Regions from separate parts of the Paenibacillus sp. 01T431 genome, predicted to be linked through region 3. Evidence: riboswitches for the same ligand, from Rfam matches in the RefSeq annotation. Region 3 holds a riboswitch; each other region holds the start of a gene.
The links. A riboswitch is a leader RNA that binds a small molecule or an ion and turns the genes downstream of it on or off. The one in region 3 is predicted to bind cobalamin.
Positions count from the first base shown of each region.

Region 1 (2,322 bases), on a different contig from region 3:
ACTTACCTTTATGGAAATTATGAAGGAGCTGCCGCTGACGCTGCTGCTGCGCCCATTTAATTTTGAGACGCTAGCGACAAAAGCCTATCAATATGCAAGCGATGAGCAAATTCATCAAGCTTCGGTACCGTCACTATTCATAATCACGGTGGGAATGGCAACTGTTTTTGTTTATCATCGGTTGGGAGAGAAGAAATCAAGATGAACTTTTTTGAGCTGACTAACGTTTCTTTTAGCTATGATAATGGGAAAAAGAGTGTATTAGAAAACTTTACAATGCAAATGCAGAAGGGTGAAGTTGTTGGAGTGCTTGGTCAAAGCGGTTGCGGGAAAAGCACGCTGTTGCGGATTATTGCCGGGCTTGAGATTCCTGCCTCGGGACGTATTGCCGCTGGCGGCAGGGTTTTAGTAGATGATCAGCAGTTTATTCAGCCTGAGCAGCGCGGCATAGGCATGGTGTTTCAGGATTATGCGTTGTTTCCTCATCTGACTGTCGGTCAAAATATATTATTTGGTTTACATCGATTATCAAGAAAAGATAGATTCAAACGGCTGGATGAAATGCTGGAGCTGATACAGTTAAATGATTTCGTCAAGCGTTATCCGCATGAGCTTAGCGGCGGTCAGCAGCAGCGTGTTGCTTTTGCTCGTGCGCTTGCCCCGTCTCCCTTGATGCTGTTGATGGATGAGCCATTTAGCAGTTTGGATTCACACTTAAAGCAAAGCATTCGGGAGGAGCTGAAGCGATTGCTTCACAAAGCCCAAATTACGTGTATGTTCGTCACCCATGATCAAGAGGATGCAGCTGCTATTTGCGAACGAATCATTCAAATCCCATATAGACAAACCCCAGCAATCCCGATATGATTGATTAAATAATCGCATAATTGAATAGAGAAGGTGCAAACAAAAGCATGCTTTTGTTTGCTTAATAGGGAAGTCCGGTTCAATGCCGGCGCGGTCCCGCCACTGTATGTGAAGAGTGATTCTCTGCAAATGCCACTGTCCGATTCAAGGATGGGAAGGTGTGAGAATCGCGTTGACGCACGAGCCAGGAAACCTGCCTTTTTTATTTTGTTTCTCATTCTTCGGGGGTAAAGAATGTGGAGGCGTAATCGTTTTGCAGGACGCATCATATATTTTAGTTATATACGGTTGCTATTCTTACATTCGACATGCAGATCCCCTAATAGAAGGGGGTCTTTTTTTTATTGTTAAGGTTTGTGTGAATGAGACAAAAAGGAGCAGAAAAGAGACGATGGCAAAGATTTGCAAGAAATGGTTACCAAGCTTAATCATCCTATGGCTTGTTATTGGTTTATTAGCTGGCTGTGCCAGTCCGGCACAGAGCGTTAATTCCAATACCAATCAAGTGCAAACCAGCAACGAAGGACAAGTGAAAAAAGAAGCGGAGAAAGCCGCTGATGGACAGCCAACGAGTACTTCAGCATCAGAAACGGCAGAGGAAACGCAGTTGCCTAGCGAAGATAAAGATCAAGCGAAGGCAACCGACAACGCTGGCGGTAAGCAAGCAACGCCTTCCCCGAAGCCGAAGCAGACAAATGAGCCAAAACTGGATGATCCAAAAACGAAGCCTACTGCTTCTGCGAAACCAACCAAAACAGACAGTGCGGCTACTGCGAAGCCCGTCACGCCTGTTGCAACGCCGAATCCTGTGCAGACGGTTACGATTTCAATTGTCGCGGACAAAGATACGGGAACGGTGCTTGCACCAACAGCCGTAGAGTTCAAGAAGGACGATACCGTTCTAGATGTATTGAAGAAAATTACGAGAAAAAACAAAATACAAATGGAATACAGAGGTGTTAAAGGCGGTGCTTATATCGAAGGCATCGACAATATTTACGAATTCGATCTGGGTGCGAAGAGCGGCTGGATGTACCGAGTAAACGGTGAGTTTCCTAACAAGGGCGCCGGGGTTTACAAGGTTAATGAAGGTGATGTTATTGAATGGTTGTACACGACTGATCTTGGCGAGGATATAGGTGCAAAATTCGATGAATAGTGCGTTCGGTTCGGTACATCCGGTTACGAGCTTCAGTTATTATGCAGGAGTCATTACATTCGGCATGCTCTTATTTCATCCTGTTTTCTTATTGACGTCACTTGCTGCGATTACGGTAATTATTGTCATTCATGGCGAAGGGAAGCGGCTGATTAAGCTGCTTCCTTATTATGTTCTAATGGGCGGTTTGGTTGCTGTTCTTAACCCGCTGTTTTCTCATCGCGGGCGGCATATTTTATTTTATTTTATGGATCAGCCGATCACGTTGGAAGCTATTTTATATGGTGTGACGATGA
Region 1 covers NZ_JBFTPT010000003.1:49,246-51,567, forward strand. Annotated here, with positions in the region: gene AC1DM9_RS05315 (ABC transporter permease) at 1-205, shown strand, start outside; gene AC1DM9_RS05320 (ABC transporter ATP-binding protein) at 202-867, shown strand; cobalamin riboswitch at 882-1,082, shown strand; gene AC1DM9_RS05325 (DUF4430 domain-containing protein) at 1,259-2,026, shown strand; gene AC1DM9_RS05330 (energy-coupling factor transporter transmembrane component T) at 2,019-2,322, shown strand, end outside.
Region 1: another riboswitch for cobalamin. It lies ahead of AC1DM9_RS05325 (DUF4430 domain-containing protein); the one in region 3 lies ahead of metE (5-methyltetrahydropteroyltriglutamate--homocysteine S-methyltransferase).

Region 2 (2,322 bases), on a different contig from region 3:
CCCGCGAGCATCACATCAACCGATGGATCTGATGTTCCAATTTTCACAATTGTTGATGAAGAGAGTTCCGGGTAACGACTATAATAGAATCTCACCTCATCATTTTCTTTAAGCTGGTACGCACCTGCACCTATACTTGACGCAGTTCCATTAACCTCGAACATCCAGCCATCCCAGCCGCCAAAAGAACCCGCTTCCTGTCCAGCAATACCTTTGACATAAGGACCATAACTGCTTTCTACGATATTATAGGAGATAGGCGGAACTGCAGTAGTAAGCGCCTTTTTAAGCGCATCGAGAGCAGTGATAGACTCGTTATGCTTTAAACTAACATTTTTCTGTTCATAAATACTTTGTGAAATACCATCAACCTTAACCTTTACGTTAACCGAAGGAAGTTTTACTTCTTCAAAACGGTACCATACCGTTTTCTGATATTTAATATCAAGAAGAGCAATTAATGCTTGCTCCGTTGCCATTGAATTAGGACTTCCATTTAAAGTATATTGAAATGCTCCATTATCCAGCTGATATAAACGAAAGGAGTCAAGGACTGTATTTCCATTGGTAGCAGCCCAGTCGTTAGACAACACATCTTCGCCAACCGCAGACAAGCCCGATACAACTGCAGCTAAGTTGTTCGAGTTTACTCCAAGCATTCCCGTTTCTTTATTTAATACTTTTACTTTCAAGTATTCTTCTTTTATTCTTTCAATAGCTCGTTGAACAGCACTATCATTCTGATAATTGCCGAGTGCAAGCAGCCCCATACCAGTCATATCTGGATCAGATACGCTTCCAAAAAATGTGAAGCCACCGTCTTTTAACTGCTTACTTAATAGATAATCAACTGCCTTCTTCTTTGCAGCTGCATCCCAGCTACCAACGTCACTTCCAAGCTTTACACCTGTATCAAGTGCATGCATCGCCCACATATGCCTGTTTGTTGAACCGGCAAATGACCCCGTATCCATATTTTGCTGTGCAGCTAACTCCGCATACAAATTTCGATCCGTTTCCCACGCATGCGCAGGATCTTCACCCATCGCGAGTAATGAATAAATATAGCGGATATGAGTTGTATCACTATCATTAGGCTTCAACCCTGGATCCACGGTCTTCCAACTAGGCAGCTTCCAACTGCCATCCTGCAGGTTTTCTCCAGCACCCCAAAGGGCAACAATTTCCCACCAAGAATTCAATGTTGTATTTCTATTTTTATAATACTCAACAGTCTTATCAATCATCTCATTCAATGAAGCATTCGCAGAATGATCTGCTGCTTTACCTACTTGTGGTGCAAATAAAGTAAACACCAATACAAAACTTAAAATTGCAGGCAAACTCTTTTTCATAAATCTTTTTAAATTAAGCAATGTTTTCTCTCCCTTTAATCATTTTTGGCAACAAAAAAACATCTTTCCGTTTGTGGAAAGATGTTTGGATAAACACGTGCGCATGGAAGCATAGGAATCCACCTATTGCAAAAGCACGAATAAACATCTCCCTCCCATCCTCGTGAGAAATATAGAGCGCTCCTATGGCAGGTCTCCTGGCTTCGCTTCATTGCTTAGACGATCTCCTTCCCGTCATGATATGACAGTGGACAACACGATCGTCTGCTCCGCGATACAGTGGCGGGACCGCGTCGGATTTTGACCGAACTTCCCTATTAAGCTGCTTGTGAATGATAGATTCACGGCAGCACCATATTAGCTATTCTATGAAATTGTAAGTGCTTGTTTTGTGAATTGTATCAAATTTGAAAGGATTAGACAAAGGTTCTGACCGTTTTTTTTCAACTTGTACAATTCTCTATTCGATTTATTGTGCCTTTGACTAGTATTTCATCATAAATCCACTTCAGCTGCAAATTACTCAATTTTAAATCTCGTAATCGAGCGCTGAAGCTCCTCAGAAAGCTCATTTACAGATGAAGCAAGCTGCTGCGTTTCAGCTGCGAGCTGATTTTGCCGCTCAGTGTCTGCTGCCGATTGCGCAGCATGAGTTGAAGTATCCTTGGCTACCTGCGCCATCGATTCAACGGAAGCGCTCACTTCCTCGCTGCCTGCTGCCATCTCCTCCGTTGAAGCAGATACGTCTTCAATTTGGGAGGCTACAAGGCGGGATTCCTTCCATATCGTGTCAAAAGATACCTTCAGCTCCTGAACGATGAGTAATCCTTGTTCCATTTCTTGCTCTCCTGCAGTGACCGCGCCAACAGCATCGGCAGTCAAGGCTAGCACCTCATTAATCGTTTCTTCGATATGGCCCGCATGAGCCGAAGCCTGTTCAGCCAGCTTTCTCACTTCACTTGATACA
Region 2 covers NZ_JBFTPT010000012.1:114,453-116,774, reverse strand. Annotated here, with positions in the region: gene AC1DM9_RS21770 (DUF4430 domain-containing protein) at 1-1,376, opposite strand, end outside; cobalamin riboswitch at 1,526-1,727, opposite strand; gene AC1DM9_RS21765 (methyl-accepting chemotaxis protein) at 1,875-2,322, opposite strand, start outside.
Region 2: another riboswitch for cobalamin. It lies ahead of AC1DM9_RS21770 (DUF4430 domain-containing protein); the one in region 3 lies ahead of metE (5-methyltetrahydropteroyltriglutamate--homocysteine S-methyltransferase).

Region 3 (2,322 bases):
GCAAATGGCTTCTGCCTCGTTGAAGGATGCGCCGCTACCGCTGCTGCATCAGCAGCTTGGCGATTGCGGGCAGGAGAAATGGATAAATGATGAATCCGCTCGCCGTTAAGCTTAAGCTCAAGCTTGCGCAGTTCTGAGATGTCCGCCTCATTTACAGTCGCTGTTTCACTTAGCCACACAATTTCATCCAGCTTTTCTTCCGCGAATGCAAGCGCCTCACGCAGCTCTACTGGCAGATTGGTTTCGTTTTTTGCCGTTACCGGCACATGCAGCAGGCTGCATGACGATTGAATGATCGCGCGCTCAGCTGGAATGTATGCCGAAAGCTTTTGCAGCAATTCGAGCTTTTGCTTATAGTCTGAGCGCCAAATGTTGCGTCCGTCTACAAGTCCGATACCAGCGAGCTTATCCTTCGGATAACCAAATTGCTCCAGCGACTTCAAGTTTTGCTCCAAACCATGAACGAAATCCAAACCGATCGCTTGTACCGGCAGAGCAACTACAGCTTCATAATGCTCAACCGCTTCAAAATACGTTTGAAGCATTATGTTAAGCGCTGGTGCTGCTTGGTTCAGCCTTGCATAAATCGATTCAACCCATTGCATCTCTTCCTCAGAAATAGAGGTAACAAGGATGGGCTCATCGATTTGCACCCATTGTACGCCTTCTTGCTCAAGCTCCTTAAGCAGCTGAGCATAAAGCGGTATAAACTGCTCAATGAGCTGCGGAAGCTGCTTGGCATCGTAGCCCTTCGACAGCTTGAGGAAGGTGTATAGACCGATAATGACAGGTTTACCTTCAATGCCAAGCTTTTCTTTGGCTTCGCGGTACGCAATCAGCGGACGGTTTTCCGTCAGTATCGGTGCAGCACCCGCAAGTTCTGGCACGATATAGTGATAGTTGGTATTAAACCATTTGGTCATCTCGCAGGCTTGTGCTTCCTGTGTCCCTCTCGCCATAGCGTAGTAGGTCTGAATGGGAACAGGACCTCCTTCGTAGGAAAAACGCTCTGGCACAAGGCCAAACATCGCTGCAGTATCCAGCATTTGATCATACAACGTAAAATCATTAACAGGGATTAAAGAAATTCCTTTATCCTTTTGCAGCTTCAGGTTGTTAAGACGAATACTTTCAAGGGTTTGAAGGAATACCGTTTCGTCCAAATCACCTTTCCAAAAGGCTTCAAGCGCTTTTTTCCATTCCCTATTTTCGCCGATACGCGGATATCCAAGTACACTGTTTTGCAGCTTGCTCACGTTCATATTTCCTCCTAATAAATATAATTATTATGAAATAAAAGCACAAAAAAGAGCGTCGTTACCTTAAAGAAGCAAAGGTAAAGACGCCCGGCGTTTTAATAAACAGCGGTTCTGTCTTAACACCTCCCTATCTCCCGTAGGTAAAATCAGTGTCGTTCAAATAGGCAGGTCTCCTGGCTCCAGAATCATCATCGTAAGCTTGCCTTCCCAACCGGTTAAGATCAGTGGCGTTAGCGCTTAGACTCCTCTGTTACAGTGGCGGGACCGCGTCGGTTTTGCACCGGACTTCCCTTTTAAGCTCAAGCTATACAGCAAGAGCACCTATTTCCACTTATTTCAGTTGTTGATCGCTTTTTTTAGGATCACGAATAACTATACACGCAAAATAATAACCATACAATGGAAATCATTATAATATCAAAAAAAAGACTCTCCTCTAAGCAGCCTGCGCTGCAAAAGGAAAGCCTTATTGGTTTTTATATAATTACCTAACCAGCCAACCGCCATCAACAGCCAAGATATGGCCGTTCATATAATCAGAAGCTGAAGAGGCTAGGAATACCGCTGGTCCAATCAAATCCTGCGATGTACCCCAGCGTCCCGCTGGTATGCGCTGCAAAATTTGAGCACTGCGAACAGGATCCTCGCGAAGCGCTTCGGTGTTGTCTGTACTCATGTAGCCTGGGGCTATCGCATTTACCTGCAAGCCTTTAGCTGCCCATTCGCTGGCAAGAGCTTTGGTAAGACCGGCAACGGCATGTTTGCTGGACGTATAGCCCGGAACATTAATTCCGCCTTGGAAAGTTAACATCGACGCAATGTTAATAATTTTCCCTGAGCCCTGTTCGATCATATGTTTCCCTGCCAGCTGGGAAAGGAGAAATACAGAATTCAAGTTAACATCGAGTACATCCTGCCAGTCCTCGTAGCTATGCTCTGCAGCTGGCGTGCGGCGAATGATACCCGCGTTGTTGACCAAAATATCGATGCGTCCCAGTTCTTCAACTGTACGATCAACAATTCCAGCAAGCTTCGTTCGGTCAGCAATATCGGTCTGAATTGT
Region 3 covers NZ_JBFTPT010000015.1:150,545-152,866, reverse strand. Annotated here, with positions in the region: gene metE (5-methyltetrahydropteroyltriglutamate--homocysteine S-methyltransferase) at 1-1,256, opposite strand, end outside; cobalamin riboswitch at 1,406-1,599, opposite strand; gene kduD (2-dehydro-3-deoxy-D-gluconate 5-dehydrogenase KduD) at 1,744-2,322, opposite strand, start outside.